Regions from separate parts of the Pantoea sp. XAF26B01_ASV70 genome, predicted to be linked through region 2. Evidence: riboswitches for the same ligand, from Rfam matches in the RefSeq annotation. Region 2 holds a riboswitch; the other holds the start of a gene.
What was found. A riboswitch is a leader RNA that binds a small molecule or an ion and turns the genes downstream of it on or off. The one in region 2 is predicted to bind fluoride.
Positions count from the first base shown of each region.

Region 1: another riboswitch for fluoride. It lies ahead of crcB (fluoride efflux transporter CrcB); the one in region 2 lies ahead of ACX8ZY_RS12085 (DHHA2 domain-containing protein).

Region 1 is NZ_CM137251.1:233,770-248,944, reverse strand. Features, by position in the region: gene ACX8ZY_RS01170 (glutathione S-transferase family protein) at 1-601, shown strand, start outside; gene ACX8ZY_RS01165 (alpha/beta hydrolase) at 612-1,217, shown strand; gene ACX8ZY_RS01160 (sugar phosphate isomerase/epimerase family protein) at 1,214-2,029, opposite strand; gene crcB (fluoride efflux transporter CrcB) at 2,162-2,539, opposite strand; fluoride riboswitch at 2,628-2,703, opposite strand; gene ACX8ZY_RS01150 (nucleoside hydrolase) at 2,821-3,741, shown strand; gene ACX8ZY_RS01145 (zinc-binding alcohol dehydrogenase family protein) at 3,765-4,793, opposite strand; gene ACX8ZY_RS01140 (GntR family transcriptional regulator) at 4,931-5,833, shown strand; gene ACX8ZY_RS01135 (MFS transporter) at 6,004-7,356, shown strand; gene ACX8ZY_RS01130 (hypothetical protein) at 7,378-8,769, opposite strand; gene ACX8ZY_RS01125 (alpha/beta fold hydrolase) at 8,762-9,673, opposite strand; gene ACX8ZY_RS01120 (nucleotidyltransferase domain-containing protein) at 9,974-10,750, shown strand; gene cspE (transcription antiterminator/RNA stability regulator CspE) at 10,932-11,144, opposite strand; gene ACX8ZY_RS01110 (hypothetical protein) at 11,491-11,637, opposite strand; gene ACX8ZY_RS01105 (DUF2798 domain-containing protein) at 11,791-12,054, opposite strand; gene ACX8ZY_RS01100 (LysR family transcriptional regulator) at 12,183-13,085, shown strand; gene ACX8ZY_RS01095 (zinc-dependent alcohol dehydrogenase family protein) at 13,312-14,325, opposite strand; gene ACX8ZY_RS01090 (LysR family transcriptional regulator) at 14,494-15,175, shown strand, end outside.
Region 2 is NZ_CM137251.1:2,569,017-2,584,191, reverse strand. Features, by position in the region: gene eno (phosphopyruvate hydratase) at 1-886, opposite strand, end outside; gene ACX8ZY_RS12090 (universal stress protein) at 902-1,327, opposite strand; gene ACX8ZY_RS12085 (DHHA2 domain-containing protein) at 1,324-2,232, opposite strand; fluoride riboswitch at 2,311-2,380, opposite strand; gene ACX8ZY_RS12080 (uracil-DNA glycosylase) at 2,430-3,029, opposite strand; gene ACX8ZY_RS12075 (TDT family transporter) at 3,026-4,186, opposite strand; gene ACX8ZY_RS12070 (YncE family protein) at 4,337-5,335, opposite strand; partial or broken gene umuC (translesion error-prone DNA polymerase V subunit UmuC) at 5,579-6,622, shown strand; partial or broken gene umuC (translesion error-prone DNA polymerase V subunit UmuC) at 6,654-7,697, shown strand; partial or broken gene ACX8ZY_RS12055 (isocitrate/isopropylmalate family dehydrogenase) at 7,898-8,071, shown strand; gene ACX8ZY_RS12050 (hypothetical protein) at 8,597-8,794, shown strand; gene ACX8ZY_RS12045 (glycosyltransferase family 9 protein) at 9,428-10,435, shown strand; gene ACX8ZY_RS12040 (DUF1493 family protein) at 10,429-10,767, opposite strand; gene ACX8ZY_RS12035 (glycosyltransferase family 9 protein) at 10,767-11,828, opposite strand; gene ACX8ZY_RS12030 (hypothetical protein) at 12,191-12,361, opposite strand; gene ACX8ZY_RS12025 (ElaB/YgaM/YqjD family protein) at 12,530-12,778, opposite strand; gene ACX8ZY_RS12020 (DUF2767 family protein) at 12,991-13,203, shown strand; gene ACX8ZY_RS12015 (Ppx/GppA phosphatase family protein) at 13,224-14,234, opposite strand; gene ACX8ZY_RS12010 (hypothetical protein) at 14,258-14,815, opposite strand; gene ACX8ZY_RS12005 (hypothetical protein) at 14,877-15,175, opposite strand, start outside.

The DNA of each region.
Region 1 (15,175 bases), 1.8 Mb from region 2:
CCGCGTCGCGCCCGATTACACGGGCCGGGCCACCGTGCCGGTCTTGTGGGACAAGAAAACCGGCACCATTGTCAGCAACGAGTCCGCTGACATTGTGCGTATGTTTAACAGCGGCTTTGGCGATCTGGCCGATAACCGCATCGACCTCTATCCCGCCGCGCTGCGCCCGGAGATTGATGCGCTGAATGAGAGCCTCTATCCGCGTCTGAATAACGGCGTTTACCGCGCCGGGTTCGCGACGACATCAATCAGCTATCAGCAGGCCTTTAACGACGTCTTCAGCCAGCTCGACGAACTGGAAGCCCTGCTCAGCGATGGACGCACCTTCCTGCTGGGTGAACGGCTGACTGAAACCGATATTCGCCTGTTCGTCACCCTGATTCGCTTTGACGTCGCCTATCATGGCCTGTTCAAATGCAACCTGCGCCGGATACGCGACTATACGCTGCTGAATCGCTATCTTAAGAGCGTGCTGTCAGTCTCCGGCGTGCGAGAGACGGTCAGCATCGATCATATCAAACAGGGTTACTACTCAATCAAGGCACTGAACCCGAACGGGATCGTTCCGGCAGGCCCGGATCTGAGCGAGTACGGCCTATAAAGGAGCAATAATGGCAAAAGCACTGGTAATTTTTCTGCATGGCGTAGGCAGTAACGGCGACGATCTGGCACCGGTTGGCCGTCACTGGGCGACGCTGTTGCCGGATGTGATTTTTGCCTCACCCAATGCGCCCGAACGTTTTACCGCCGGTTTTGGCTGGCAGTGGTTCAGCCTGGAGGAGGTGACGCCAGAGAACCGGCCAGGTCGGGTACGGGCCGCGCGGGCGGCGTTTGACGCGACCCTCAGCGACGTTATCGCACAGCACGGCTTCGCCGACCGCTGGCAGGATGTAGTGCTGGTCGGCTTTTCACAGGGGTCGATCATGGCGCTGGATGCGCTGGCATCTGGCCGTTATCCGCTGGCGGGCGTGGTCGCCTTTTCGGGTCGTCTGGCGGTTGACGGTGAGCTGACGCCACAGCCTCATCTGCCCGCGCTGCTGATCCACGGCCAGGCCGATGAGGTGATCCCGTGGCAGGAGAGCGAATCTGCCGCAGCACGACTCAGGGCCGCATTGGTGCCGGTAGAAGCGCGATTTGAACCCGCCACCGGCCACACCATCTCCGCTCAGGGTGCCATGCATGCCGCCGCGTTTATCGCGCAGTGCTTACAGGATTAACCCCAGCAGCGCTTTAATGCCTGCCAGGCATGACGGGCAGCGACCTCAGGCGGCAGGCGTTTCAGCGCATCATTAAAAACTTCAATGCCCACCGGTCCCTGATAGCCCGCGCTTTTAAGCTTATCGACAAAGCGTTCAATGTCGATAATGCCATCGCCGGGCAGCAGACGCTGATGCTTTGCCATCGCCATCAGGCTCTGCTTATCCTGCGCGGGAACGGCGGCCATGTCACACAGCTGTACTTCATAAATGCGATCGGCAGGGATACCGTCCAGCTGTGAGGCGTCGCCGCCCAGTGCGCAGATATGGAACAGATCGACCACCAGCCCGATATTGGGCTGATCGAGCCGCTGCAATCGCTGCCACGCCAGCGGCAGGGTGTTATCCACGCTGCACCAGGCCATCGGCTCATACATAATGCGCATGTTGTAGCGCGCAGCTTCAGAGGCCATCCAGCGCAGGTCATCATCAATCTGGTCGGCGCAGCAATCCTCGCGGGTGCTGGCCGGCGCCTGAATGGTGTCGCAGCCCAGCGCCTGGGCAATCTGAATAAACTGGCGCAGCTCTTCGCGCTTCTGTCCGCGCAACGCGCTGGGTGCCCCGGTGAAATCGCGCAGCACCTGGAGATTGGTAAAGCCAGGTCCCTGCCGGGCAGCGATCTCAGCCAGTGCCGCCGCGCCGCCCTCGCACGCCTCGACATCCTCGCGCCAGATCTCCACCTGATCGAAACCGGCGTCATGCGCCGCCTGGAGCTTCTGGCCGGGTTCACCGTTTAACAGCACCAGGTTAAGGAATGTGGGGTTAGTTCGCATTGCTCGGCTCCTTAATCGTCCGGAATAATCGGTGACGTTCAGCTTCTGCGCCCGTTCATGCGGGATGGTCGGGCGTAAAACCTGAAACATTATCTACCTCTTAAGGAGTATGACAAGCGCCGCTTAGCCAGATCAGCCCAGCATCGTGACCAGTGCGAAACCGGCAAACGCCATCAGCAGCGAACCGATCACATGCACCAGCGCGCTGGTCATCGCCCAGAAATAGTTCCCTGATTGTAGCAACCCCATTAATTCCGCCGTAAAAGAGGAGAAGGTGGTCAGCCCGCCGCACAGTCCGGTGACGATCAGCAGTTTCCAGATCGGGTCGATATCGGGATGGCGAACAAACCAGGCCATCGCGCCGCCGATCACCAGACCGCCGATCAGATTCACCAGCAGCGTGCCCGGCGGCAGATTGGGAAAGAGCGCATTAAAGCGCATCGCAAAGAGCCAGCGCAGTACACAGCCGGCAGAGCCGCCGATCATCACAGCCAATAACGGTTTCAACATGTCTTGCTCCTGATTGCAGATTGACGCCGGGCTGAGGGGGAAAGGCAAAGATAAACTGCGCCTGACACCTCAGCTCCCGCGAAAGGATTGAGTGTCAGGCGTCATCAGCCGGTGTAAAGCCCACCGGCGGTTGGGGAAGGTGGCACGCCATCACCTTGAGCCGGTGATAATACGACGGCCGGTTCAGGCTGGCAACAGTGAGGTCATGGCGGCTGAAAACCTTGACGCGCACGCCACAGACGGAGTAATGCTGATGGTTTACAGCCTGTTGCGGAGACCCTATGCGTACCCTGATTTTTGATACCGATATCGGCGTGGATGACGCCTTTGCGCTGGCCTATGCGGCGCGGACGCAGCATCTGCTGGGGATTACCACGGTCTTCGGCAACGTGGCAGTGGGTCAGGCGGTGAAAAACGCCCGACTGTTTTGCGGGAAAATGGCGATTAACGCGGAGGTCTATCGCGGCTGTTCACGACCGCTGGCGCTGCCACCCTCTGCGCCCGCCAGACTGCACGGTGAAGATGGGCTGGGCGATGCGTTTGATAATGCGTGCAGCGATCAGGCGCCGGGCGCGGTGCAGTTTATTATCGACAGCGTGCGGGCGCAGCCGCATCAGATCACCCTGGTGGCGATTGGTCCGCTGACCAATATCGCCACGGCCATTAATCAGGCGCCGGATATTATTCCGCTGGTGAAAGAGCTGGTCATCATGGGTGGCGCATTTGGCACCGACGGGCACAGTGGCAACGTGACGCCCTTCAGCGAATTTAATATCTGGAAAGATCCGCATGCTGCCGATCAGGTGCTCGCCTCGGCGCTGAATGTGGTGGTGATCCCGCTGGATGTCACACACAAAGTGCTGATCAGCGGCGATGAGGTTCAGCGTCTGAATCAGCCGGTGCTGAGTGCGATCTGTCGCCCTTACCTGGCTTACAGTCTGGAGAAAGAGGGATTCGAGGGAATGGCGCTGCATGACACCCTGGCGGTGGCGTGGCTCACTCTGCCACAGGCGTTTACCCTGACCGAAAGCCCGCTGCGGGTGATCACGGAGGGCATCGCCTGCGGTCAGACGGTGCGTAAGCTGAGCGCGCTGGCATCCCGCCAGGATCCCTTTAACGGCCTGACTGCCCAGCGTATCGCACTTGGCGTGGATGCTGACGCGGTGCGGGCGCACTTCTTTCAGACTCTCACCGCGCCCTGAACCACGCGAACCGACTGGCCGCGTTACCGGTCGAAATGAATCACGCCTTTGATCAGCTCGCGGTTGTTGATGATTTGCGCCTCAAAGGTTTCATCCAGCGTGGAGAAGGCCAGATGGTGATTCAGCATCATTTCGGCGCGCAGTTGGCCGCTGGCCATCAGCGCACGCACCCGATCGAAATCTTCACGGGTGGCGTTGCGGCTGCCCATCAGGGTGGTCTCTTTTTTATGGAATTCACTGTCCGGGATCACCAGATCGCCTTTGTGCAGACCGACATAAACGATAGTGCCGCCGTGTCGCATCAGGTTGACCGCATTGTTCATCGCCGCCGGGCTGCCGGTGGCGTCGATCACCTTCAGCGCCAGACGGCCACCAAACTCCTCTCGCAGCGCGCTGTAAAACGCTTCATCAGCCGGATTCAGTGCCGCCAGGCCGAGCTGGTCATCAACATGCTGGCGACGAAATTCGCTGGTATCCGCGACCACCACCTGCGCGCCGCTGGCGGCGGCGATAGCGGCAACACCCAGCCCAATCGGTCCGGCACCCACCACCAGCACCTGCTCATCCGCCACAATTGCGGCACGACGCACTGCATGGGCGCTGATGGCAAAGGGCTCAATCAGCGCAGCCGCTTCCGGCGCGACATCATCCACCACCAGCAGCGTGCTGACTGGCACGCTTAAGTAGTCGCAGAACCCGCCATCCTGATGCACACCAATCACTGAAATCTGCTCACAGCAGTTGGTCTTGCCGCTCTGGCAGGCGTCACAGCGCAGGCAGGAGATGTAGGGCATTAACGCCACCCGCTGGCCCGGCTGAAAGCTCTCCGCACCACTTCCCGGCGCCACGACTTCGGCACAGATTTCATGGCCCAGCACCCGTGGATAGCTGAAGAATGGCTGATTACCGGACCAGGCGTGGATGTCGGTGCCGCAGATTCCCGCGGTAAGGATTTTAATCACTACCTCGCCAGCGGCGGGCGTGGGGATATCGCGGGTGGCCCATACCATCTTACGTGGTTCAGCGATGACCAGTGCTTTCATTGTTGTCATGGTGATTCTCCGGTTGTCCTGCAGGCAGTTATGGCGAATCCTGCACGCGCTGCGGTGTTCGTTTGCGGGAAGTGTGAAGCACCGCGATTTTTTTGGGCTTTGAATGGTTTTTAATGCATAAAAAACCGGAGAGTGAGATGAGCCGCAGCCAGAATTTGCGCCAGAACGTCATCAACCAGATGCTGGAAAGCATCGCTCAGCACCACATTCGTTCACCGCTGCCGCCCCAGGCAGCACTGGCGGAAATGTTCAATATCAGCCGGACTACGGTGCGCCACACCCTGCACTATCTGCATCAGTGCGGCGTGCTGGATAAGGTGGATCAAACCTGGGTTATCGTGCGCGATCCGCGCGAAGATGACGGTTTTAGCGCGTTAACGCCGCCGATTGAGCAGCAGGCCAGCCACTTTGAGCAGATGTTTTTTAATATGATTAATCAGCGGCAGCTGGTGCCCGGCGATACCTTCAGCGAGCTGCAACTGGCGCAGCAGGTGAAAGTCAGTCCGGTGGTGGTGCGCGAATTCCTGCTGCGCTTTATGCGCTATGACCTGCTGGAGCCGGTCAGACGCGGCCAGTGGCGGATGAAAAAATTCACCCAGGATTACGCCGAGAAGCTATTTGAACTGCGCGAGATGCTGGAAACCCACGCCCTGAGCCGCTTCCTGAATCTGCCCGCAGGCGACGAGCGCTGGGTTCAGGCGCGGGATCTGCTGGATCGTCACCGATCGATGCGCGACACCATCGCCAGCAACTATCGCCACTTTGCCGCGCTGGATCGTCAGATGCATTCGCTGATTTTATCCGCCGCCAACAACCCATTTTTCAATCAGTCGCTGGAGATTATCTCGGTGATCTTTCACTCGCACTATCAGTGGGATGAGAGCGACCTCAAGCAGCGAAATATTGTGGCGCTGGAGGAGCATATGGCGATTCTGACCGCGCTGATTGGCCGTCAGGATGTCGACGCCCTCTGTGCATTACATAACCATCTGGCGACCGCTAAAACCTCGATGGTGCGCTCAATCGGTCAGTACAATTAAAAACCGATTAAAAACCACAAAGCATTAGCTCCCGCACGATTCAGAAACATCTTTGCAACATCCTTAACCCTTTGCTCTTAGTCTCGACTGCAACGTCACGGCGGCCTTTTGCCGCTGCGCGCAGACCCCTTCTCACCATAACGATAAGTACCCAGTTTCGGGAGAGTGCAATGGAAAAGACTTCAGTAACCGGCCGCGACAGTGCAGCTGGCGACACGCCATCAGACCAGGATTTCGTGCCGATGCGTAGCGACGTGGTGCGTTCACCGCGTATCCGCAAGATTCAGATCACGGCGATGCTGCTGTTGCTGTTCGCCGCCATCATCAACTATCTGGATCGCAGCTCGCTGTCGGTCGCGAATATGACCATCCGCGAGGAGATGGGGCTGAGCGCCACCGAAATCGGCTTCCTGCTCTCCGCCTTTTCGCTGGCTTACGGCCTGGCGCAACTGCCGTGCGGCGCGCTGCTGGATCGTAAAGGGCCGCGCATTATGCTCGGCATTGGCATGTTTATCTGGTCGCTGTTCCAGGCCGCCTCTGGCCTGGTGCATAACTTTACCCAGTTCATCCTGGTGCGCATCGGCCTCGGCATTGGTGAAGCGCCGATGAACCCGTGCGGCGTGAAAGTGATCAACGACTGGTTCAACATTAAAGATCGCGGCATGCCGATGGGAATGTTCAATGCGGCTTCGATGATTGGACTGTCGGTGGCTCCGCCGATTCTGGCGGCGATGATGCTGGTGATGGGCTGGCGTGGCATGTTTGTCACGATCGGTATCCTCGGCATGTTCCTCGCTATCGGCTGGTATATGATCTACCGCGACCGCGACAACAACATCCTGAGCGCTGAAGAGATCCACTATCTGCAGGCGGGCAGCGTTGCCTCGCGTAAAGAGCCGATCAGCTTTAAAGAGTGGCGCGGCCTGTTTAAGCAGCGCACCATGTGGGGAATGATGATTGGCTTCAGCGGCATCAACTACACCGCCTGGCTCTATATCGCGTGGCTGCCGGGCTATCTGCAGTCGACCTATCATCTCGATCTTAAAAGTACCGGCCTGCTGGCAGCGATTCCGTTCCTGTTCGGTGCGGCGGGCATGCTGCTGAATGGCTATGTGGTCGACTCGCTGGTACGTCGCGGCTTTAACGCGGTGAAAACCCGCAAAGTCTGCATCGTCAGCGGGATGCTGCTGTCCGCCGGCTTTACCGCCGTGGTGACCCGCGCGACCGACACCACCAGCGCCGTAACGCTGATTGGGATGGCGCTGTTCTGTATCCACTTCGCCGGAACGTCGTGCTGGGGATTGATCCACGCCAACGTCACCGCCCGTATGACAGCGTCTGTCGGCAGCATCCAGAACTTCGCCAGCTTTATCTTCGCCTCGTTCGCGCCGGTCATCACTGGCTGGGTGCTCGACACCACCAAATCGTTCAGCATGGCGCTGATGATTTGTGCCTGCGTGACGCTGGTTGGCGCACTCGCCTACCTGCTGCTGGTGCGCCAGCCGATCACCGACGGCGAATAATCACGGCTGACGGCGCGACTGCTACGTCAGCGCCGTCAGGGTGACCCCATATTTCGCACCATAACGCTGAATACCCGTCATCACCTTCTCCGCGCTCAGCGCGGGTGGAGGTGGCAACAGCGGCGCCCGTTCACGCAGCGCCGAGTCGAAGCGGGCAAACGTCGCGAAATCACGCGGGAAACGTTCTTCATCCACGCCAATGAATACGCCTTCATCACGTGCATGGGAGAGCAGCGCCCGCCAGCGGTCAATCTCCGCCAGACCGATGCTGTCGGTACCGTGAGAAAAGAGCATCATGTCGATGTTGCGGAACGGCGGCTGTTTTTCCAGGAAGCGTTGCAGGGCCGCGGCCGAAGGCTCGGTGCAAAAGACCAGCCAGAACGGGATGGCGTGCTGATGCATGCTGCACCACGGGTCCATCAGCAGGAAGCTGTCCACCGTCAGCCGGGTCGGTAAAATTCCCGCCGCCAGATACCAGTCGCGGTAGATCTCTGCCACCACATAGCTCATCGCCTCTGGATCTTCATAACGAATCTCCATCAGCTTCCAGTTCTGAGCTTCCGCCAGTTTTTTCAGCGGCGAAATCAGATAACCATCCAGTCCCCACTCCGCTTCCGGCACGTGGTCAGTAATGGCCGGCGGCGTCCAGCGCTCGCGATCGATGCCATAGCGTGCCAGATATTCCGCCACCCGCGGGCCACCCTGTAAGTACTCTTTTTCGGTTGCGCCGCCGAGCGCACCAAACTGGAAAAACGAGCGGTCGCTGGTGCGGGTTACCGGCCACTGTCGGGTACAATGATTGATAAACAGCGTTGATCCGGCGGGCAGACTTCCCATCAGGAATTCGTTGAAGGCCAGCGGCAGTTCGCGCAGTTTTAGCCGGAAGTAGCGCATCTGGTCGAGCATCAGCCGATCCTGATTCGGGTCATGCATATGGTGAACCGCAAGACGCGGCCAGGCGGCCAGCAGTGCCGCCGCCACCTCTTTACCCTGCTCAAAACTCGCCTGTACATCATCGGGATCGCTATTGGCCGCGCGCACCGGACAGAGAAAGGTTTGCGGCAACCAGGGCACACCCATCGCCGCCGCCAGATGCACCAGTGCACCGTTCGATGAACCGATAAAGGCCGCCGGATAATCCTGCTGCGGGTATTCGCTCACCATCCATTCGGCGATGCCTTCCACATCCAGTTCACCCGCCTGGCGCAGGCTGATGCCTTCTGCCATGCCGCCCAGCGCATAGCCCCACTCACGCAGTCCGGTCGGCAGCCGGTTAAGCGACGGCAACAGGCGATCCAGCGTCGGTGACTGGCTGGGGCTGGCAAAGGGGCGATCGTGCAGCGCATTGGCCAGCGCAAGCAGCATGGCGGCAGCAGAGTCAAAGCGGGCAATCCCTCTTGGTGGTTTACTCATGTTGATCCTCCTGCTGGATACGTGCCAGGAACGGGCGGATGGCGTGACAGAAACTCCACGGGTAGACGTAGTGCAAAGTGTGCGTCCCGTCGCGTAATGTCAGTCGTTCACTGCGCGGCATCAGGGCAGCGAGTTCATCCAGCCAGCGGGCCGGACAGACGGGATCGCGCGAGCCCCGCAGCAGCAACGTGGGTGCGTTAATGTAAGTAAGGCGATGCTCTATGCGGTCGTGCATCATGGCGCGCAGGGTACCGAAGGCGCGCCGCAGGCCCGCTTTGGCGTAATCGATTCGGGCCAGTGGCCCCGGTGGACGACGTGATTCCAGCCGGCCATTACGCCAGTCGCGCCAGAGCTGACGCGGCAGACTGCGGGCATGACAATCGACCGTCGGCCCCTGCAGCACCAGTCCCGCTACAGCCTGTGGATGTTTCACCGCCAGCGCGGCCAGAATCTGGCAGCCAAACGAATTGCCGACCCAGATAGCGCGCTGGAAACCGTTATGCTGTAACCACAGCCACAGCGCATCCGCCAGCTGATCCACCGACATGATCGGCGCAGAAGGGGGCAGTGTGCTGGCGCCAAAACCGGGCAGATCCGGCACCAGCACGTGATAGTCGCGCCCCAGCGCCAGCGCCAGTGGCTCCATCGCCCGGCCCGACATCACCAGACCGTGGATTAACACGACCGGCAGTCCCTGAGCCTCAATGGGCGTAACGCGGGTAAACATGCGCCAGTCACCAATCTGCTGATAATAACCGGCCAGACCGGCGTGATGACTGTTCGGCGACACCGGCGGCGTCTCCTTAAGCTGCCGCCAGCGTTTCATGCCCCATAACGTGGCCGCCACACCCAATCCAACACCTGCCACAATCGCTGCCTGTTTTCGTCGATGCTTCTGGATCATCCGCTGCTCCTGGTTTGGGGAGAATAATTCAGTGTAGGTCGGGATCAGGCAGCAGGCGGGTTATCGGCGCGATGGTGTGAAAAAGTATGGGGTTTCGCATAAGAAGACGCTGGCATTGCGGGTGATGAACTCTGGCGGGAGATCTGTCTGGTGTAAGCGGGAAGGCAATGACGGCAGTGAATGATGTGTGTACGCTGTGAGCGAGAAGCGGACATGAGAGATATAATTAATCCGCCATGAGAATCTCAGATTCCCAGGACTTATTAACCCGGTGAATGACGCCATTAAAAGGGAGACAGGGTGGCAATCGATCACAACGGCTTTATTGCCCTGCCAGAAACCAATAAATTGCAGCCAGAGTTCCGGAATATTGTTGCACAGGTCGTGGCAAAGCTAATCCAAAGTTTTCCTGAGCTTATACATAGCCTTTATTTGTATGGCAGTGTGGCTGAAGGCCGGGCAAAAATCGGGAAGTCCGATCTGGATATGACAGTCATATTTAGCGTTGATCCCGGCGAAGCGGCTAAAGTGCAAATTACTGAAATACAACGTAAACTTGAAAAAAATAATCCTGTTGTCAGTAAAATCGATTTTGATTGTGGTCTGTTACAACAGGTAGTGCATCCGGATAATCTGCTTAGCTGGGGATACTGGCTCAAACATCACTGTGTCTGCGTTTACGGAGAGGACCTGAGTCAACGATTCCAGGCATTTAAACCTTCAAAAGAAATTGCTGTAGCAGTGAATGGTGACTTCCTGCCGGTGCTGGAAAAATTAATAACTCAAATGCAGTTATCTGCTGACGAAAATAAAAAGTTGCAGCTACAGCGTGCTGCTGCACGAAAGACAATCAGAGCAACCAATATTCTTCGCAGTGAACATGACAAACAGTGGCCTGAAACACTCGAGGAGTATCGCTTTACATTCAATGCCCGATATCCAGCGTTAGCAAAAGAAATGGATTACTTGCTGGCAATCAGTAATACGCCTCAGGGGAGCATCGCTGATTTCAAAAGGCGCGTTATGGCTTTTGCCCGATGGCTTAACGTAACATTTCATAACGGGCAGGGCTTATGAAGGGAGGATTAACATCTGGGTAGCCTGATAAACGCGGAGCAGGTCAACGGACCAGAGATGATGCGAATTTCAGGCAATAAAAAACCCGCACTGGGCGGGTTTCTTTTATTATCAGCAGAGCTTATCTGCTCAGACTTATGTCTTCATCGCTATTGTAAGCGTCGCTGATAATGAGCGCGGCTTACTGCGCTGTGACGTTGCCAGCTGCAGGACCTTTGGCGCCATTTTCAATGGTGAAGGAGACTTTCTGACCTTCATCAAGCGTTTTGTAGTTATCACCCTGGATAGCAGAGAAATGTACGAATACATCTTTGCTGCCATCATCAGGAGTGATAAAGCCAAAACCTTTATCTGAGTTAAACCATTTTACTAAACCAGTCATTTTGTTAGACATAGATATTTCCTTAATCGATTAGCCACTAAGAGCGGCGAAGATGGCCTGTAGTTAGAGATTTACTTATTGGGCACTTAGGAGGAGGCTCTCGAAGAAGGATATCTGTGGATAACACTTGAACTGAGGACTACTTTACTAAAACTGCTTTCATAAGGTCTGTGTTCCAAACCGATGACGCATTAAGACATAGCGATAATAATTTAGCAATGTATAAGTTTATTTATTTTAACCATTTAAACGCTCAGATGGCTGAATGGCTGTTTTATTTTGACTGCTCAGGAAGTGCTTCAGGCTCCGCTGTGTGCGAAGAGGAGCAGGTTAAGCCCGTCATAATGACGGTGCCGATTTAACGTTGATGCTTAACAATAAACAGAGCCAGTAAGGTCACATTGCGTAAAAATTTCCGCACGGCCAGTGAAGCGCTGTCATCGCCCTCTTCATCTGTGAGCTTTACCTGCTGCATATCGTACGCCCGGCTTTCGGTATCTTTCATCCTGATACCGGTCAGTATCCGGACGGCCTGCCCGCCCTCACCCCGCATCTGAAATGCTGGAGGTTTGCCACCCGCCTCCATTCTGGTGCAGAAGCAGCCTGCCGCGATGAGCGAGAAGCGGGCTAAACGCCCATTTTGGGCATGCTGACTGTCTCAGTGACCGTGAACGGTCAATCCTACGAGCCGGATAACAACAGGACGGACAACCAGTATGCAAAAGAAAGCCGCTGGCATGGCGACCCGGTAAGCATTCATCACATTTGTCATGTAATGAGGCCCCATTCCGAATTCGGCTAACGTGATGACCAGACTCATCAGGAACGCCATGATGATCGCCATATAAAGTGCAAATATGTAAGGTGTCGTGCGCACCGGCAAGCGGGTTCGTAAGGTTTTTTTTGTTGCAGCATCAGTCATCTGAATATCCTGTTTAACAAAAGTAGATAAGACTGCGGCTAACTTAACAAGCTTATGCGGGGGGTTGTAGAGCGGTTATGCTTTAATCATTATTAAGTAAAAGTGACGAATTAACGGTTGAGGATACGATGGACATTTTAGGGCTGATTAGCACTTTTATCCGCGTGGTGGAAAACGGCAGTATTGCAGCGGCGGCACGCGCTAAAGGTATGAGTCCGGCAGCAATCAGCCAGAGTCTTTCGCGTCTTGAAGCGCATCTGGGCGTGCGACTGCTATCGCGCACCACCCGCAGCATGACCTTAACGGAAAACGGTAAACGCTATTTCGAGAAAGTCCGTCACATCCCACATGATATCGAACTCGCCTCGCAGGCTGCTGCGAATGAAACCAAACCACAGGGGCCACTTTGTATCGCTACGACAGCCGCGTTTGGCCGGTACGTTCTGGCTCCCCTTATGCCCGCTTTCAAAGCGTCTTTCCCCGATATAGATATTGAACTGATCAGTACCGATCGCAACGTCGATCATCGCCTGGAAGGCGTCGATGTCAGTATCCGCATCGAAGCACAGCTGAATGATCAACTGATCGCCAGAAAAATTGCATCGTTACCCTTTATATTCTGTGCGGCTCCCGCTTACCTTAATCGCGCTGGTACGCCTCAGACGCCTGGAGAACTTAGCCAGCACGCCTGCCTGGTTTTCCGCTATCCCACCGACAGACGGTTTCTGCCATGGACGTTTATGGTCAACGGACAGCCTGTTAATGCAAAACTTAACCCCAGTTTTATCAGCGATGATATTGATATCATCGCCAGAATAGCCGTAAACGGCGGCGGCATTGCCCGTCTGGCAAGCTTTGTAGCTCAGCCACTGATAGACAGCGGTCTGCTAAGGCCTTTGTCCTGGTCAGGTCACAGTGGCGAGAGCACCATTGAGTCCCTGCCGATGAATATCTATGCCTGTGTCACCGAACGTTCGGCACTCAATTCGAAAGTACGGACATTTATTGAATTTTTGGCCGATGCGATTTAAGACAGGAGCGTTTTTGCCGGGCGAAAATTGACGCATTTTTCTGCTTATCCACCCGCAAAAGTAACTCACCGCTGCCGGTCGTGGTGATACGAAAAGCGGCCCTTTTGACGATGTGCAGAAAGGATATAAGTACGCTTTGAGAAGGGGTTTAACGCGTTGAGAGTGGGATTAAAAAGTATCTGGCAGTCAGTAAAAACTGCCAGAATTGAGGAATGAAAAGTCGTTATCAGTCGCTAATTCTGATGACGATTTTGCCAAATGCACCACGGGAGAGGTGCCGGAAGGCTTCAACCGCCTCATTAAAGCTGTAAACCTGTTCAATGACGGGCTTGATATTATGTTTATTGAGGAACGGATTCATCCGATCAAACGAGGAGCGTGGTGCAACCGCAATGCCCCGGATTTTTGTCTGACGGAAAATTAACGGCATCAAATCAAGTTGTGCTGTCTGGCCGGTCAGAAATCCTACCTGAGCAATCGTACCGGCAACTTTTGTCGCAGCAATTGACTGATTGATGCCATTGCCCCCGGCGACATCTATCGTTACGTCAGCGCCTTTACCATCAGTTATTTCAAGCACTTTTCTTTCCCACTCAGGGTATTTTTTATAGTTAATCCCTTCATCTGCTCCCAGTGATTTAATGCGCTCAAGGTTTGCATCGTTACTGGAGGTGGCAATGACGCGTGCACCATAGGCATGCGCTATCTGAGCAGCGAAGACCGATACGCCACCGGTTCCCTGTACGAGCACGGTCTGACCAGGCTGCAGATTGCCGATATCCATTAGCGAGTACCATGCCGTAAGTGCAGCGATGGGAAGTGTAGAAGCTTCTTCATCGGTCATGCTGTCAGGCGCTTTAACTGCGCTGTCCTCATGAATAATCATGTACTCAGCCAGCCCGCCGGGTAACGGCATTCCAATACACCATGCTGGCTCATCGGCCGCAGGTTCACCCTCTAACCAGCGTGAATAGAGATGCGAGTTAACGCGATCACCCGTGCTAAAACGGGACACACCCTGCCCCGTGGCAACAACGGTACCCGTGGCATCAGAGACAGGAATCAGTGGCTTTGGAACCAGATGAGGCTCATAGAAGCCCTCTACTATTGCCTTATCCCTGAAGTTCAGAGACACCGCGCCAACTTTAACCAGAAGTTCACCCGGACCAGGTACAGGCGTTTCCACCTCTTCAAGCTTTAAGTTTTCAAGGCCAAAATCTTTCAGTAACCATGCTTTCATTTTGTCATTTCCCATGTGTATGCATCGAATAGAGTGATGATAAAAAAAGCAGGCAGGCGTAAAAAGCCACGTAAAAGGACTTCAGTGTTACTGCAGGAGAAACAATCGGAATGAGATATAATCCGCAATACACTATTTCGGCAGGAATATTTTTTGCGGAGTTAAATGATGCGCTCGAACATGCTGGAATTGATGGATATTTTTGTTCACGTCGTTGAATTCCGTAGTTTCACCCGGGCCGCTGACGCCTTGCAGCTGCATCGCCCTGCGGTCAGTAAGTCCGTACAACAACTGGAATACAAGCTTGGCGTTAAGCTATTGCACCGCACCACGCGCAGTCTGAGTGTGACCGTTGAAGGGGAGGAAATTTATCAGCGGGCTAAAGCGCTGCTGAGTGATGCCAGCGATATCATGGCTTCTTACTCTTCAAATCAGCGACCTCGTGGCCAGCTGCGCATTGATGTTCCACTGGCGCTGGCGCACAGTATCCTGATCCCACAATTAAGCGAGTTTCAGGCTTTATATCCTGAAATTGAAATAGTCTTAACCGCTTCAGATCGCCTGACCCATTTAATTACAGAGGGTGTGGACTGTGTTATTCGTCTCGGTGAGCTTGCTGATTCGAATTTTATTTCGCGCAGAATGGGCAGCCTGCAGATGGTCACCTGTGCAGCACCCTCTTATCTGGATAAATATGGCACTCCTTTAACACCTGATGACCTTAAAGATCATAAAGCCATTTATTTTTTTAATGAACACAGTCGGGACGTCCAGGAATGGAAATTTGTCATGAATGGCGAAATTGTTTCACGGCATCCGGGAAGCAGCGTACGAGTTAACAATTCTGACG
Region 2 (15,175 bases):
ACCAGTCATCTTCTGCCAGGCCGTCTTCCAGCAGAATGACGGGAAACTGGTCCATCAGCTCGCCGTAGTACGCCGTCATTTCCGCCGCGCTCAGCGCACTGCCCTCCGTGCGCAGATGATATTTTCCGTCTGCGAAAAACTCACTTGAGGCAGGGTCCATGCAGATGCTGATGTCTTCTCCGGGCCTGTACCCCGCCTTCTCAATGGCCTGCACGATAAACGCCAGCGGGTCGCGGTTCGACGATACGGCGGGCGCAAAACCGCCTTCGTCGCCGACTGCCGCGGACAGGTTCTTGTCCAGCAGGATCTGGCGCAGCGCCTGGTAGACCTCGCTGCCCTGACGCACGGCCTCGCGCAGCGTGGGTGCCCCGTGTGGCGCTATCATGAACTCCTGAAAGTCCGCGCCCTGACCGCGGGCGTGCACGCCGCCGTTGATAATGTTCATGCACGGTACGGGCAGCAGGTTCGCCTGCAGGCCCCCCAGGTAGCGCCAGAGCGGCTCGTGCGAGGCCTGTGCCGCCAGCCGGGCAACCGCCAGCGACACGCCCAGAATGGCATTGGCACCCAGCCGACTCTTGCTCTGCGTACCGTCCAGCGCCAGCATGATGTTATCCAGCTGACGCTGCTCGCGCACGTCCCTGCCGCGCAAGGCTTCGCAGATTTCCGTATTAACCGTCCTGACAGCATCCAGTACGCCTTTACCGCCAAAACGGTGTACGTCGCCGTCGCGGCGCTCAGCGGCCTCGCGCGAGCCGGTGCTGGCCCCGGAAGGCACCGAGGCCCGCGCCATCATTCCGTCCACGGTCCGGGCTTCGACTTCAACGGTGGGGTTGCCGCGAGAGTCAAGAATTTCACGGGCGGTCACGTTATCCAGTGTAAAGCGCATAGAGTTTCTCCCGGTTCAGTCATTCAGGTGAGTGATAAGCACATCCACCGTGAGGTGGTTAATGTATTCCGCCGAGCGGGACGTCAGCATTCCCATAAAGCGGTTTCGGTGCCCGGCAAGCACGAGGTCCACGCCCAGCTCAGCGATGCACTTCTCCACGTCCTCAAAGCGGCGCATGGTCACCAGCTCCCGCATGTCTACCGTCTCAGGCACGGAGGCCGCCAGCTCGCTCATAAACGCTTTGGATTTCAGCACCTCTTCCGACACGACGTCGTCCATCAGGCTGTCGGACACGTAGTTCATTTCCCGGTAGTCGTCGCTGATGTGGGCCAGGGTGATTTTCATGCCGAGCGGCTGCGCCAGCGCGACCGCCCGCTTCAGCAGGAGGGTGCCGTCGTCTTTATCGTTCACAAGTATCAATGCATGGGTGTAGCAGGTCATAATGAACTCCCGTTCTGGTTGAGGCGGGACTCAAGCCACGGCAGAAGCTGTTTTTTGCGGCTGAGCATACCCGGTACGGAGCAGGAGGCCGCGTTAACGCTCTCCCGCCCGGCGAAATAAAGCGTTGAAAACCCGGCCCGGATGTCGGTCAGCATCAGCACCGCCAAACCAGCACCCGACTGGTCTGCCAGATACGCCAGGGCAGCGAGCAGGTCGTCCATCACGGTGGCAACCTGTGACGGGGAGCTGACCTCAATCTGGGCGATGCGCACGTCAGTGCCGGCAATGACGAAGGCCTTGAGGTCCCTGTCCAGCAGCAGCTGTGCGCTGAGGCCGCTGACGTCAGTTTTTGCCGTAAGGAGGTCACGGGCGAAGGCTCTGCGGTTTACGCCGGACAGTACGCCCAGCTCGGTAGCCGAACGGATATCGTCTTCGGTCGTGGTGGGCGAGCGAAGATTCACGGTGTCGCTCAGGAGTGCACCCAGCAGAAGAATGGCAAGCGTCGGGGGCAGCGTGCGTCGCGCTTCAGCGTTCATAAGCAGCCACAGCAGCGTGGCGCTGCTGCCAAGCGGGCGTATGTGTACCTCCGGCGGCAGTTGCGTTATCAGTCCGCCCAGCCGGTGGTGGTCAGTGATCCCCACGATGTTGCTCCGGAGCAGGTCGTCAGGTCCCTGCGCCGGCTCGGTGAAATCGACCAGCCAGACCCGTTCATCCTGTAGCGGAATATCAAGCCGTGGCGGCAGCGTGAGTCCGGCGGTGTCAAAGATAAAATGGGTTTCGCGGTTAGCTTCGCCAAGACGCCATGCGCGGGCGTCCATGCCGCGCCCGGTCAGCCAGTGCGCGGTGACGAAGGCCGTGCAGATGGCGTCGCTGTCAGGATTGATGTGGCCAAAAACGTGTATCACAGGTCTCTCCCCGAAGAGGGAAGTACGCAGGCCGGGAAGAAAGTAAGGACGGCCTGACGCACCTCCTGAAAATCAAGAGTCGCATCAGGCGTCATCAGCTCCGGAACGGAGCGGTTGGGAAAGGTGGAACGCCATCACCTTGTCATATGAGTATAGAGCCGGTTGCAAAACCTGTCAGTATTATTCTGCTGGCGCCCTCAGCCTGCCAGCGCAGCCCGTGCCTCGCAGAGTACCCGGCGAATGTTTTCCGTCACCGCCGGACTCGTGCAGAGCGAAAGCGGACTGGGGTGCGGCATCGTCAACACGGGGACGCCGGGGTACAGATGATTGACCGTCCCGCGGGCCTGAGCCGCTACGGCACCGGCCAGCACCACCACGCGCAGCGCGGGCAGATACGCCAGCACGTCCTCAAGCAAGGCGCAGCCTCTGCGGATGTCCGCCGCTGACGGCCGTTTCTGCAGCCCGTGACTGACCCAGGGCACCGTATTCCACAGCACGCTGTCCTGACGCGAAATACCGGCTTCCGCCAGAAACCGCCCAAGGTTCTGCTGGGCCGGCCCCGGGTTATCACGCGACACAAACCGCGGTGACGGGCTGCTGCGCGCCGGCGACTGCAGCAGGACGAGCAGTCCGGCCCTAACCCCGCCGTCAGCCGGATCAAACCACGGCAGTTCTGCACCGGCCTGACGCTGGCCGCTGACCCAGCGATTCAGCGCGGCCACATGCGGCGCGGTGACTGCCGCGAGGCATTCCTCGCGTAAAAACGAGTCCTGCATCGATGTGCTGGTTTCACTCACGGCTTCCGATCCAGGCCTGCCAGACAGGGAGAAACAAACAGTTTACCGCTCCATGCCCCACGCACTGTTTTCACCGCGACAAGCAGCCACATGGCCGCCAGTATGACGACAAGAAGCGCACCGAAGCCTTTAAAGAATGCGAGGTCAATCAGGGTAGACAGCTTGAGCGTGGCCACGGTGTACACGCCCAGCGGGAAGGTAAAGCCCCACCATCCAAGGTTGAACGGGATGCCTTCACGGAAGTATCGCACGGTTATCAGCGTGGCCAGCAGCATCCACCACAGGCCGCAGCCCCAGAAGAGAATGCCGGCAACGAACCCCACGCCCTGCGCGATGTGACCGATTTCCGGCATGCCCGCCGCGGCAAACACCCCGGGCGCATCTCCGCCGATGACCAGCATGCCGAGCGAGCCGGTGCCAATCGGACCCAGCGCCAGCCAGCTTGAGGCCGCCATGCTTTCGTGCGGTAGCTTGTGCAGCGCCATACGCAGCAGCAGAATGGCGAGGATGCTCAGCGCCACCGGCACGGAGTACGCCCACAGCACGTAGCTGGTAATAATGATGCCGAGCTGCGCGTGTGGGGCAGCAATGTGCGGCGCCAGCAGGCCGCCGCTGACCGCCGCGACCTCGGCTGCCACGACCGGCAGTAACCAGACGGCAGTCATCTGGTCAATACTGTGCTGCTGCCGGGTAAACATCATGTAGGGAATGCACACGCCGCACAGCAGCGACATCGCCACGTCCAGCCACCACAGGGCGTGTGCCACCTGAATAACGTCTGCGCCCCAGCGCGGAAGACCGAACGCCAGCAGGCCATTGATGATGGTCGCCATGCCCATCGGGATGGTGCCGAAGAACATGGACACGGTTGAATGGCCGAAAATGCGCTTTGCCTCTCCGAAGTACATCACCCAGCGGGCCAGATACATCACGGCAAAGACGCTGAACAGGAGGATGTTAAACATCCAGAGCCCCTCGGCGACAAGGCGCAATCCCGGAACCTGCCAGGGGAACTGCGCCAGAGACAGCGACAGGATGCCGGTCCCCATGGTCGCGGCGAACCAGTTAGGCGTGAACTGTCGTATGGCCTCTTTCGGGCTGCTCAGCGCGCTCAGCGGACGCGCACCGTTATGCAGGGTGAATATTTTATCGTTCATGCCGGAATCTCCTGAGTAGACAGAAAGATTATAGGCATGTCAGAGTAAATCTTTAAAACAGGTTATTTAGCTAAAATAAATCTATAAAAGTGATTAACCACCCCACTTTGCGAAGGATCGTCACTGCGCTGGAGTAAGGGAGGTTTCGCGTCAGGTCTGCGGCGGGCTTTTAATCGTGGCCATGACACGGTTCTTTTTCAGGTCAACCACCGCAATGCTGAGGTCTTTATTCAGCACCCACGCGCGGGTACCGTCCTTGTTGAAGACAATCGCCTGACGGGGCGCATCCAGTCCGGTGACGGTGGACACCACCTTACCGGCGGCGGTATCAATAACGGAGAGGCTGTTGTCGCCAAGGTTGCCGCTGTAAACATAGCGGTTATCCGGCGTCAGCGCGGCACCGTAAGGGTCCTGACCCACGGGAATGGTTGCCGTAATGACGTGCTTTTGCGTGTCAACCACGGCGATTGTGTTGCTGCCGCTGTTAGCCGCGTACAGTGTGCGGCCGTCTGCGCTGACAGAAATGGCGCGCAGCTTGCTGAAGCCGGTTATCTCGCCGCGAATGTCGCCCGTCACGGCATCAACCAGGGTAATTTTATCGCCCTTAAAGTTGGTGACGTAGACGGTTTTGCCGTCCGGGCTGATTTTAATGCCCTGACGGGGCTGGGCAAAACCCGTCACAACTGCAATGGGCCGGTCATGTGTAAGGTCATACACCGAGAGCGTGCTGGCGGCCTCGTTATTCACATACAGTCGCTGACCGTCACGACTTATGGCCGTGCCGAATGCCCCGGGCCCCAGCGGCAGCGTGGCCGCCACGTCAAGCGTCCCGGTGCTGATTTTTTTGACTACGCCGAGACTGCTGTCAGAAAGAAATATGGCCTTACCGTCCGGAGAGAAAAGTGCATTACGGGGGGTGACGTAGCCCTTCATCACCTTTCTGACTTTCCCGGCAGCCAGATCATAGACCACCACGTCTGAGCGCTCACTGTAGGACGCCACCGCCGTTTTTTCATCGGGACTGACAGCAAGGGAATTGTTGTGGATATCGCCGTCAAACGTCCAGCGCGCTTCTGCAGCACCTGCGATGGTACTTATGAGGAGAAATGCCACCGCGGTCAGTCCCGGGATTCTGTAATTTTTTATCATTATTTCTTCCTGCATAAAGTGAAAGATAAAAGCGCATTGCCCGATTGAGGGCTTCAGAATAAGCATGGCAGATTAAATCCCGGCGGGGAAATCGATTTTCCGGCTATGTCTTACCACCCGTCAACTTTCCTCCCTGCCAGTAAGCATACCGAAGTGGTTCAAGGCTGAATAATTCCTGTTCAGAAAATAAACTTCAGAGGAATGGTAACTTATTTTTTTGTTTAAATTGCATTCCACATAAATCACAGCCTCAGCCAGAGAGTAATGACCGCGCTTGAGGACATAACACCACGCGTCGAACAGTACAGCATTGATGAGATGTTTTTGGATCTTACCGGTATTAACGGCTGTGAGGACTTCGAAGCTTTTGGTCGTCGCCTGCGCGCGCATGTATTTACCACAACGGGTCTTACCGTCGGTGTCGGCATGGGGCCCACTAAAACGCTGGCAAAATCGGCCCAGTGGGCGAGTAAGGAGTGGAAGCAGTTTCGCGGCGTGCTGGCGCTGACGCCGGGTAATCCGAAACGTACCGAAACTCTGCTGGCTAACCAGCCCGTTGAGGAAATATGGGGTGTGGGACGGCGTATCGGTAAGCGACTCAGCCTGATGGGCATCGAAACCGCCCTGCAGCTGTCACGCGCGCGTCCAAAGTTCATTCGCGATAACTTTTCCGTGGTACTGGAACGCACAGTACGCGAGCTGAACGGTGAGTCATGTATTCCGCTGGAAGAACTGCCGCCAGCAAAACAGCAGATAGTCTGCAGTCGCAGCTTCGGGGAGCGCATTACAACAAAAACAGCCATGCAGCAGGCGCTGTGTCAGTACGCTGCACGCGCAGCGGAAAAGCTGCGAGGGGAATGTCAGTACTGCCGCAACATCGGCGTGTTTATCCGGACGTCGCCACACGCCAGCGGTGAGGTGTTTTACGGAAACAGCGCCGGAGAGAAGCTGACACTACCAACACAGGATACGCGGGACATCATTGAGTCTGCGATGCGGTCGCTCAATTGTATCTGGCTTGAGGGTCGCAGATACATGAAAGCAGGCATCATGCTTGATAACTTTACGCCGAACGGCGTAAGCCAGCTAAATCTGTTTGACGATAATCGGCCACGGGCTAACAGCGCACAGCTGATGAAGGTACTGGACGGCATTAATCAGTCAGGACTGGGAAATGTGTGGTTTGCCGGACAGGGAATTAACACTGAGTGGAAAATGAAGCGTGAAATGCTCAGCCCTGCCTGGACCACACGCTGGTCAGACATTCCTAAAGCTCGTGTTCTCTGAGACGATTATTAATTAAGCTGTTGAAACTGTATTCCACATAAATGCTGACATGTCGAACAGGGTAATGACCACGCTTGAGGGTATGGCACCAGCAGTGGAAATTTATTCAATCGACGAAGCGTTTATGAATCTCGGCGGCATGAGCCGTATTGAACCACTGGAAGACTTCGGACGCCGGGTTAGGGCGCGTATCAAGCAAGAAACACATCTCATCGTAGGTGTTGGCATTGCGCCAACTAAGACCCTGGCAAAGTTGGCAAATCACGCTGCAAAAAAGTGGTCAAAGACAGGCGGCGTACTCGATCTGTCGAATATTGAGCGTCAAAAGAAATTGATGGCGCTGGTGCCGGTTGAAGATGTCTGGGGTGTTGGCCGTCGCATAAGCAAGAAGTTGAATGCCATGGGCGTCATTACCGCGAAAGATCTGTCGGAGCAAAGCACTTACATCATCCGTAAGCATTTTAACGTGGTGCTGGAGCGCACCGTAAGAGAACTGCGCGGGGAGCCATGCCTGGAGCTCGAAGAATTTGCACCAACCAAACAACAGATAGTGTGCTCGCGGTCATTCAGTTCACGCATCACTGAATACATTTACATGCGTCAGGCTGTTTGCTCTTTCGCAGAGCGGGCAGCCGAAAAGCTGAGAAAAGAAAGGCAGTACTGTAAGCAGATAGCAGTATTTGTCCGAACCAGTCCGCACGCAGAGGGTGAGGTCTTTTATGGCAATCAGGCCTCGCGAAAGCTGCTTACACCTTCTAACGATACTCGCGACATCATCCGTGTTGCTATGGACGCACTTGATGACATATGGGTAGACGGACACCGTTATATGAAAGCAGGAGTGATGTTAGGCGATTTTTTCAGCCAGGGTGTGTCTCAGCTCAATCTGTTTGATGAGTACCGGCCACAGCCCAACAGTGAAGCTCTGATGCGAGTAATAGATGGGCTAAATCAGAGCGGGAAGGCCAATTTATTTTTCGCTGGGCAGGGGATTGAAAGGTCATGGGCCATGAAGCGAGAGATGCTTTCACCAGCTTACACGACCCGTTTTGCAGACCTGCCAGTCGCAAAATGAGCGTAGCTGTTATTAACCTGTTACCAATGCCAATCTAAGATCGTAATGAGTGAAATTCATACACTGTTGCGATAAAAGTCTTCCCCAAAACTCAATGCAACCTATTGGATTTTATAGCGTTTATTTTCGTTGACAAAGGACATGCATAGCAATGTTTTCTTGCTTTTAAATCAATAAAATCAGTTGGATAACATTGTTTTGCTAAAATAATGCTGCGTCACATGGAGTGGTTCGAAGCGGCTGACCTGATTGTTAAAGGTGTTGAAGGCGCTATCGCTAACAAGACCGTGACTTACGATTTCGAACGCCTGATGGATGGCGCTAAGCTGCTGAAATGTTCAGAGTTTGGTGACGCGATCATCGATAATATGTAATCCGCATTACGTAACATACAGCCAACACGTACGTAAAAATCGTGTTGGCTTTTTACTTCCCGCTTTCTTTCCCCCAAACTTCCCCAAAACTGTTCATAAAATCACCTTCACACAGCAACCACAATCCAGTCTTTTCCGCGATCATCGTTATAGCGATTACTCATCTAAGCGCTTATTGTTTTCGCACCGTGCTGTTTAAGACATTTACTCCGTGAGAGCGCTGCTAAATCATTTCCCGCTGCCTGGCATTTTACTCTCTCTGCAAATTGAATTGTCTGATGCCACGGTAAAAGAGTGAGTGAACGCATATCTGTCATCCACCCTGTCACGCCTGATTTGTTAAACGATACCCTCTGTTAATCTCTTTCAGTACCAGTTAAGCGCCCGGCATTAAATGTGTCGGGCCACGTTATTTGCTCCTTACAGCTGATTCAATTTTGTAACCTGTACCACAAAAAAATAGAGTTACGCATGATCCGGTTGCCGCAGACGTGTACGCTTCTGCCGATACAGAGGGAGAGCATTATGGATGATGAAGCGGTAAGTGATGCTATTGCGGCATGTCGCCTGCTATTTGGACAGGCGGTGATGGAAATCGTGGCTGAAAATAAGCCGGTGACTGGCGAAGCCATTTCTGAAAAAATTCATCAAATGTTTACCGGAATCAACCCGGAACCCGTGATGACGCTGGCTATCAGCCTGTTGACAACCCGCGCCGACTGACCGATCCCGGTTATCAAGCCAGAGACCTCAGGCCGCCATGGGCGTAATGCCAGTTAGTTAAGCGACAGGTGATAACGCAGTCTGGTGCCGCTCAGGGGCTGGCGGTCCTCGCGCCGCTGCGCGGTTCCTTCACTTCATTCGCCTGCCTGACGGACCGCCGGGGATGGCACATCCTGTGCCGCCCCGCCTTTCGCCCGCGTCCTGCGGGCTCTCCTGGCAGACTCATTATGTTCAGCGCTGCGGATTGCCTGCCCCTGATCGCCACCGGCCTGCGCTGGCCCGCACTGCGGCTCGCTCGCCCGGAAAAAAGCTGGCACGTTTGACCGTGACAGCCTTTACAAATCTAATCTTAACTGACCAGTATTACGCCATGGGCGGCCTTTTCCTTTTCTGCATGCTGGCCCGGCAGGGCCGACGCCGTAAAATAATAATCCGGTTAATAATTCAGGTCTGTCTCTGGCCTGTCGTGCTGGCCTCATATTTTAACAATATCGCAACTATGGAACCAATCTGACACTGCGCTGACTAATTTGCTGACTATACCGTTACGTTACCGTTTTCAGAACGTTAATCGGGCGAGTCTTACTTTCATTCAGCCAGAACGGCGTAGCCTTTGCGCAGAGGATGTCAGACATGCGGTTTTTAATTATTTGTCGGGATAATATTGGCGACACCTTACTGACCACGCCGCTGATCAGTGCGCTGGCGCAGTCGGGGCAGCATCAGGTCGACGTGCTGACTAACAATTACGCTGCGCCAGTGTTGCAGCATAATCCCGATATCCGGCAGCTCTTCTATTATACTAAACTGCATCACCGTGAGGCAGGGCAGGGACGACTGGCCTGTCTCTTACAGCGACTGAAGCTGATGCTGACCCTGAAAAAACAACGTTACGATGTGGTGATTCTGGCAAAAAGCCGCTGGGATCAGCATGGCCTGAAGTGGGTTAAAACAGTGCGTCCCGCCAGAGTGATTGCCCTGGGCCATCCCCATCCGCTGATTACCGATCTGCTGCCGCCACCCAGCCAGTCGCCGTGTCATATCAGTGAAACCCTGTTTAGCCTGGGGCGGCCTTTCAATCTCAGCGCCACAGCGCCAGGCAAACTGACGCTGCTGCCGGATGCGGCAATCGCGGCCAGCCTGCGTGACAGCTGTGCGATTGATCCCGCTGTTCCGGTCTATGCATTGCAAATCAGCGCCCGCAAGCCGAGCCAGCAGTGGGAAGCCGCGCGGTTTGCCGGGCTGGCTGAAAAAATCGCGGCGCGTCATCCCTGCCAGATAATGCTGCTCTGGTCACCCGGCAGCCGTGATAATCCGCGTCATCCGGGAGATGATGAAAAAGCGCGTGAAATTATGGCGCTCTGCCCGCATCTGCCAATCAAAGCGGTGGCAACCACCAGCCTGCCGCAGTTGATTGCAGCAATGTCGTTGTGTCAGGGGCTGGTGAGCAGTGATGGCGGGGCAATGCACATTGGTGCGGCGCTGGGATTGCCGGTCGTCGCGCTGTTTGGCGACAGCGATCCGGCATGCTGGCATCCGTGGCAGGTTAACTATCAGGTGCTGCAACCGGCGTCACGTGAGGTCAATGCGCTGAGCAGCAGCGAGGTCTACGACGCCTTCGCCCATACCATTACTCAGTAATCCTCTTCAGGCCAGCGTCCCAGTCTGGCCGCTTCACACAGCATGGCGACCGTCAGTGGACGATAAGGCCGTGCTGTGCCCGCAGTAAACCAGTTTGCCACTGCAAAGCGCCGTCGGCGCGGCTCCGGAAAATAGCGGGCGTCATCATACTGTTCTGAACAGACGCCGAAAGTGATAAAAAAATCACTCATCAGAATGGCAAAGTCCACTTCACTCAGCGGTAACTGCTGCAGATGAAATCCCGCCCGATCCACTTTCCGGAACCAGCCCAGTGCGGTTGGCTGATTGTGGTGCTCAATCAGCGCAATGATGGATTGAGAAAGGTCGTTCATTACCCCACCAGTTTCGCCACGGCCTGCCCGACCTCATCGGCCTTGATCGTTGCCATCGGATGCTGTGAGGCGGTTTTATCCGGGCGGTGAATAATGATGTGCCGATCGCTGTCCTGGCAGGGACCGGTATAACGCGGATTGGCGGTCGAGAACAGGCTGACCGTCGGCGTTTGCGCGGCCACGGCGATGTGCAGTGGACCGGTGTCCCCGGTAACCAGCACATCCAGCGTGCGAATCAGGCTAATCAGGCCGCTGAGATTCGTTTTACCCGCCATCGGGGTCACACGCTGACGGTAGTGCAGGGGCAGGCTTTCAATAAATTCCTGCTCAAGAGGCTGCTCAGCGGCGGTGCCGGTAACGATAATTTCCGTGTCAGGCCAGCGTTCAAGCAAGGCTGTCGCCAGCTGGCTGAAGGAGGCCAGTGGCCAGCGGCGAATATCTTTTGATGCCCCTAACTGAAAACCGATACGGCAATGGTCAGCCTTTGCAGTCGGACTGTTGTTCAGTGCCGGAAGGTGCATCCGGGTCTGCTCTGTCTCTGCGCCCAGGACTTCAATCAGTTTCAGCTTACGCTTGATGGTATGGTCATCGAAATAGCCTGAATAGTGATCGAGATATTTATTTAGCAGAGGCGATTCGCGGCCGTAATGATCGCGCACAATCACCTTACTGCCGGTCAGTACCGAGCTCATAATATCGTAGGGGAAATGGGCGTGTAATATTACTGACAGGTCAGGTTTCTGGCGGCGCAGTTTGAAAAAAAGTGGCAGGAAATTCGCCAGTTTGTTATCCCAGATATAGATCTGATCAAACCAGTTATAACGGCTGACGAGATCCTTATTTTTCTTGCTGGAAACCAGAATAAACTTGCTGGCGGGAAAGCGATTTTTCAGGCTCCAGATAGCCGGCGTATTCATCAGAAAGTCGCCCAGTGCCGTGGTGGAGTAAATCACCACTGTTTGTGGGGCCAGGTCGTGCAAGGCCTGTGGTTTTGTTCTGCTGGAAAATCGAGAATAGAGCGTTAAAAGTCGGTCTATCAGATAAATCTTTTTTTTCTTCACGTCTGAATTCTCTTAAATGTATCAATAATATTTAACAAAAGGTGTTGTGAGTTATTAGAGAATATTTCTGCGACTAAAGTTCATTATTAAGGTTTATTTTTCGCTGCCGTAGAAATTTCGTTTAAATTGTTTCCACAATTTTAATGTTGTTTATTCTGGGTATATATACAGAATTGTGTAAAAGAAGTAAGAGATTATTAAAAAGAGATGGGATGATTCTTATAAAAAGGAAAGTATGGAAAATACTCTGATTTCGGCCATAACTAATAGCAGGTTAATTATTAGCGGAATTATTCTATGACTTCTATCTATTAAAAAACATGCGATAAAACAAACCCCGGCACGTGTGCCGGGGCAGGGTATTACGACTGTGGCTGACCCACCGGGCCTGAACCCAGCGTACCGCCCGGTGACGACTGACCGCTTGGTGCATGAGGGCGGCCATCATCTTTAATTGCGTCGCTCTTCTGCGAGCAGCCCGCCAGAGAGGTTAAGGTCGCTGCAACCAGCAGCAGGGCAGGAATTGTTTTCATAAGGTCACCTTGATGTTGTCAGAAAGAGACGAAACCAGACTAAGCATAGATACTTACCGCATTCTGGCCTGAAAAGGCTTATCTTTCAGATGTTTCTCAGCCGGCGGAGAGAGTCCAGGCAAAAAAAACGGAAGCCAGTGGCTCCCGTTCTGTTGACGTTCAGCGCGATTACTTGCGGCCCAGCAGGAAGCCGATAAATACGCCAACGCCTGCAGCAACGGCCAGACCTGCAACAGGATTGGATTGAACCTGATCCTTGATACAGTCAGCAGCATCGCGGGCAGCATAGCTTGCCTGGTTGGTGTAACGGCGTGCTGCGCCTTTAGCCTGATGCTCAGATGAACCGGTTGCTGCACCCCATTGTTCCTGAACTGCGCCAGCGGCTTCTTTTACTTTATCTTCGATTTTTCCTGACATTTATTGCTCCTTGGTTTTGAGTGAGACCCTCAAAGCGTAGCAAAGATAGTGAATTCTGCTCCTCCAGCGGAGGAAAATGGGCTAAAAAATCATTCCTGGCTGTTAATGGCGCTGCGTTTGCGGGTAAGGGATTTACTGTCTAGCCTTTGGAAAGAGAGGCGCACTCAGGCGCTGCCACAGCCATAGCCAAAGCTACAGCCGGAGGATAAGCAATGAAACGTGATGCACTGAATGATGACGACTATGATGAAGTCTGCCGGGTCATTGGCGATGCGGTCATTGTGCTGTCGGAGCGCGGCCATGACACCCGCCGTGGCGAAATCTACGACCTGCTTAAACGTATACGTCAGCAGCGCGCGCACAGTGAACGGGATGAGCAGCGGATGCTGGATCATGCTATCCGGCTGATTAAGCCAGAGGTTTAGCATAGTGCGGAAACGCTGCGCTACTGCAGCAGCACGCCCTGAATCAGACTGGCCTCAACAATCGTAACCTCATTAATTTTCAGCGCCTGCATATAACCTTCAACCAGTAAGAGATTGCTGACATCAGTGGCCCGGTAGTCGCCCGGGAGTTCACTGTCGCCTTTCCAGACCTGCTGCTGCGACAGCTGACTTAATGTCGTCAGGCTGTAGCGATGGGGTTTGCCCGGTAACTGATTGCGGATTGAAAAACCATGTACGCCGCCGATGCCAATGACCCGACGGCTCGCCAGATCCTGTTTAATCTGCGGACTGACCTCATTAGCGGCATAAAATTGCACAAAGCGCAGTACCGACTGCCGCCAGGAGCCAATCGGATTAGGGGATTTGGCCTCCGGGCTGTTCTTCAGCACCGTCAGAATAAAGTTTTTCAGCGTCACCGAGGCCAGTTTGCCCTGATAGATATCTGCAACCGGCTGACCCGCCTGCTGTCGCCAGGCAGTCATCTGCATCGATCCCCCACCAATATCCCAGACCAGCAGCTGCTCATCACGGATCGCCGGATCGTTAAGCGCGGCTTTAGCGGAGAGGAAACCGAGTTTCGCTTCCTGCTGCTGCGAGATGATGCTGATTTGCGCACCGGTCTGGCGCTGCAACTGATCGATGACCGCCTGACCGTTGCTGGCGTTGCGGAACACCGCCGTGGCAACGCCGCTGATCCGCTGTGGATGAAAGCGCTGTGCCTGCGTTAAAAGCTGCTGCAGGGCGGCGGCACCTTCATGAGTCATTGCCGGGCTGAGCTGATTATCTGTTGAATGCGCTAAGGCCTCGTTCCATGCCACGGCGCGCTGATCCTGATACAGCATCTTTTCGATGCGCAGCTGGCAGACATTGACACGGGCTACCGCAATTTTGGTGGTGCCGGAACCGATATCCAGACCGGCGCGGATTTGCTGGCAGCGATCGGCCTGGGCAGCAGCGGCAAAAAACAGTGAGCAGAACAGCGTGACAGCAGACAGCGCAGCAGAACGCATAGCGACTCCGGGGGCAATGAGGATCAGAGTGAACGGGCGGCGACGCAGGCCGGATAGACGCTCACCAGGAAGTGACGCAGATGATCAAAACACCATTCGGCGTCATCCGCCTGCGGACAATAGAACTGAATAGTGATCTTTTCATAATCGCGCTGACGCTGGCGCAGCGGCGACCAGCTCCAGTCGAGTACCGAGCGGGCATAATTGACCAGCGTCTCGGCGGGCATCTGATGTTGCTGCTCCTGCCCGGTCAGATAGCGATAAAAGTTCGCTTCCAGCTGCAGCGCCTCCTCAAAGCCGTGTTGCGGCAGATCGGGACGAAAAGCCACATCGATAAAGCCACAGACCGCATCTGCCTGCTGCTGCCAGTCGCAGGCCAGGGTCATAAACAGCCCCTCCTGCAGATTGATCTCCTCGACCAGCCGCCGCAGATTCACTGAATGGTTCAGCACCGCGATCTCCTCAAGACGACCGGTTTCCAGCGTCAGATCAAAGCCACAGGGATTCACGGAGCCATCCGCATTGCGGGTGGCGGGGAAGGGGAAGTCGATATAACCGTTGTTATCCAGACGCTTTTCCATCGGGGAGACCTGCTGCTTGACGTTTCCTGACAATAAACCATCTGGCAGCAGGATTCATCCCTTATGGACAGGTCCAGGTGATTTGGGTGTCCTGGTAAGGGTTGATCAGGCGGAACTGCTTATCTGACAGGCGCTGCGCGTAATAGCCCTCAGGCGTGACGGCGGAGGGAACATATTTAAACCGATCCAGCGACTGCAGCGGGCCACTCTTAACGCTGACCTTATCCCGGGTCACGGTGAAGCTATTAACCAGATCAAAAATCACGCCCTGGGTATGCCCCATCGACTGACCATAAATTGTCGAGACCTCACCCGGACATTCCACCCCTTTCGGGCCAGATGAACATCCAGTCACCATCG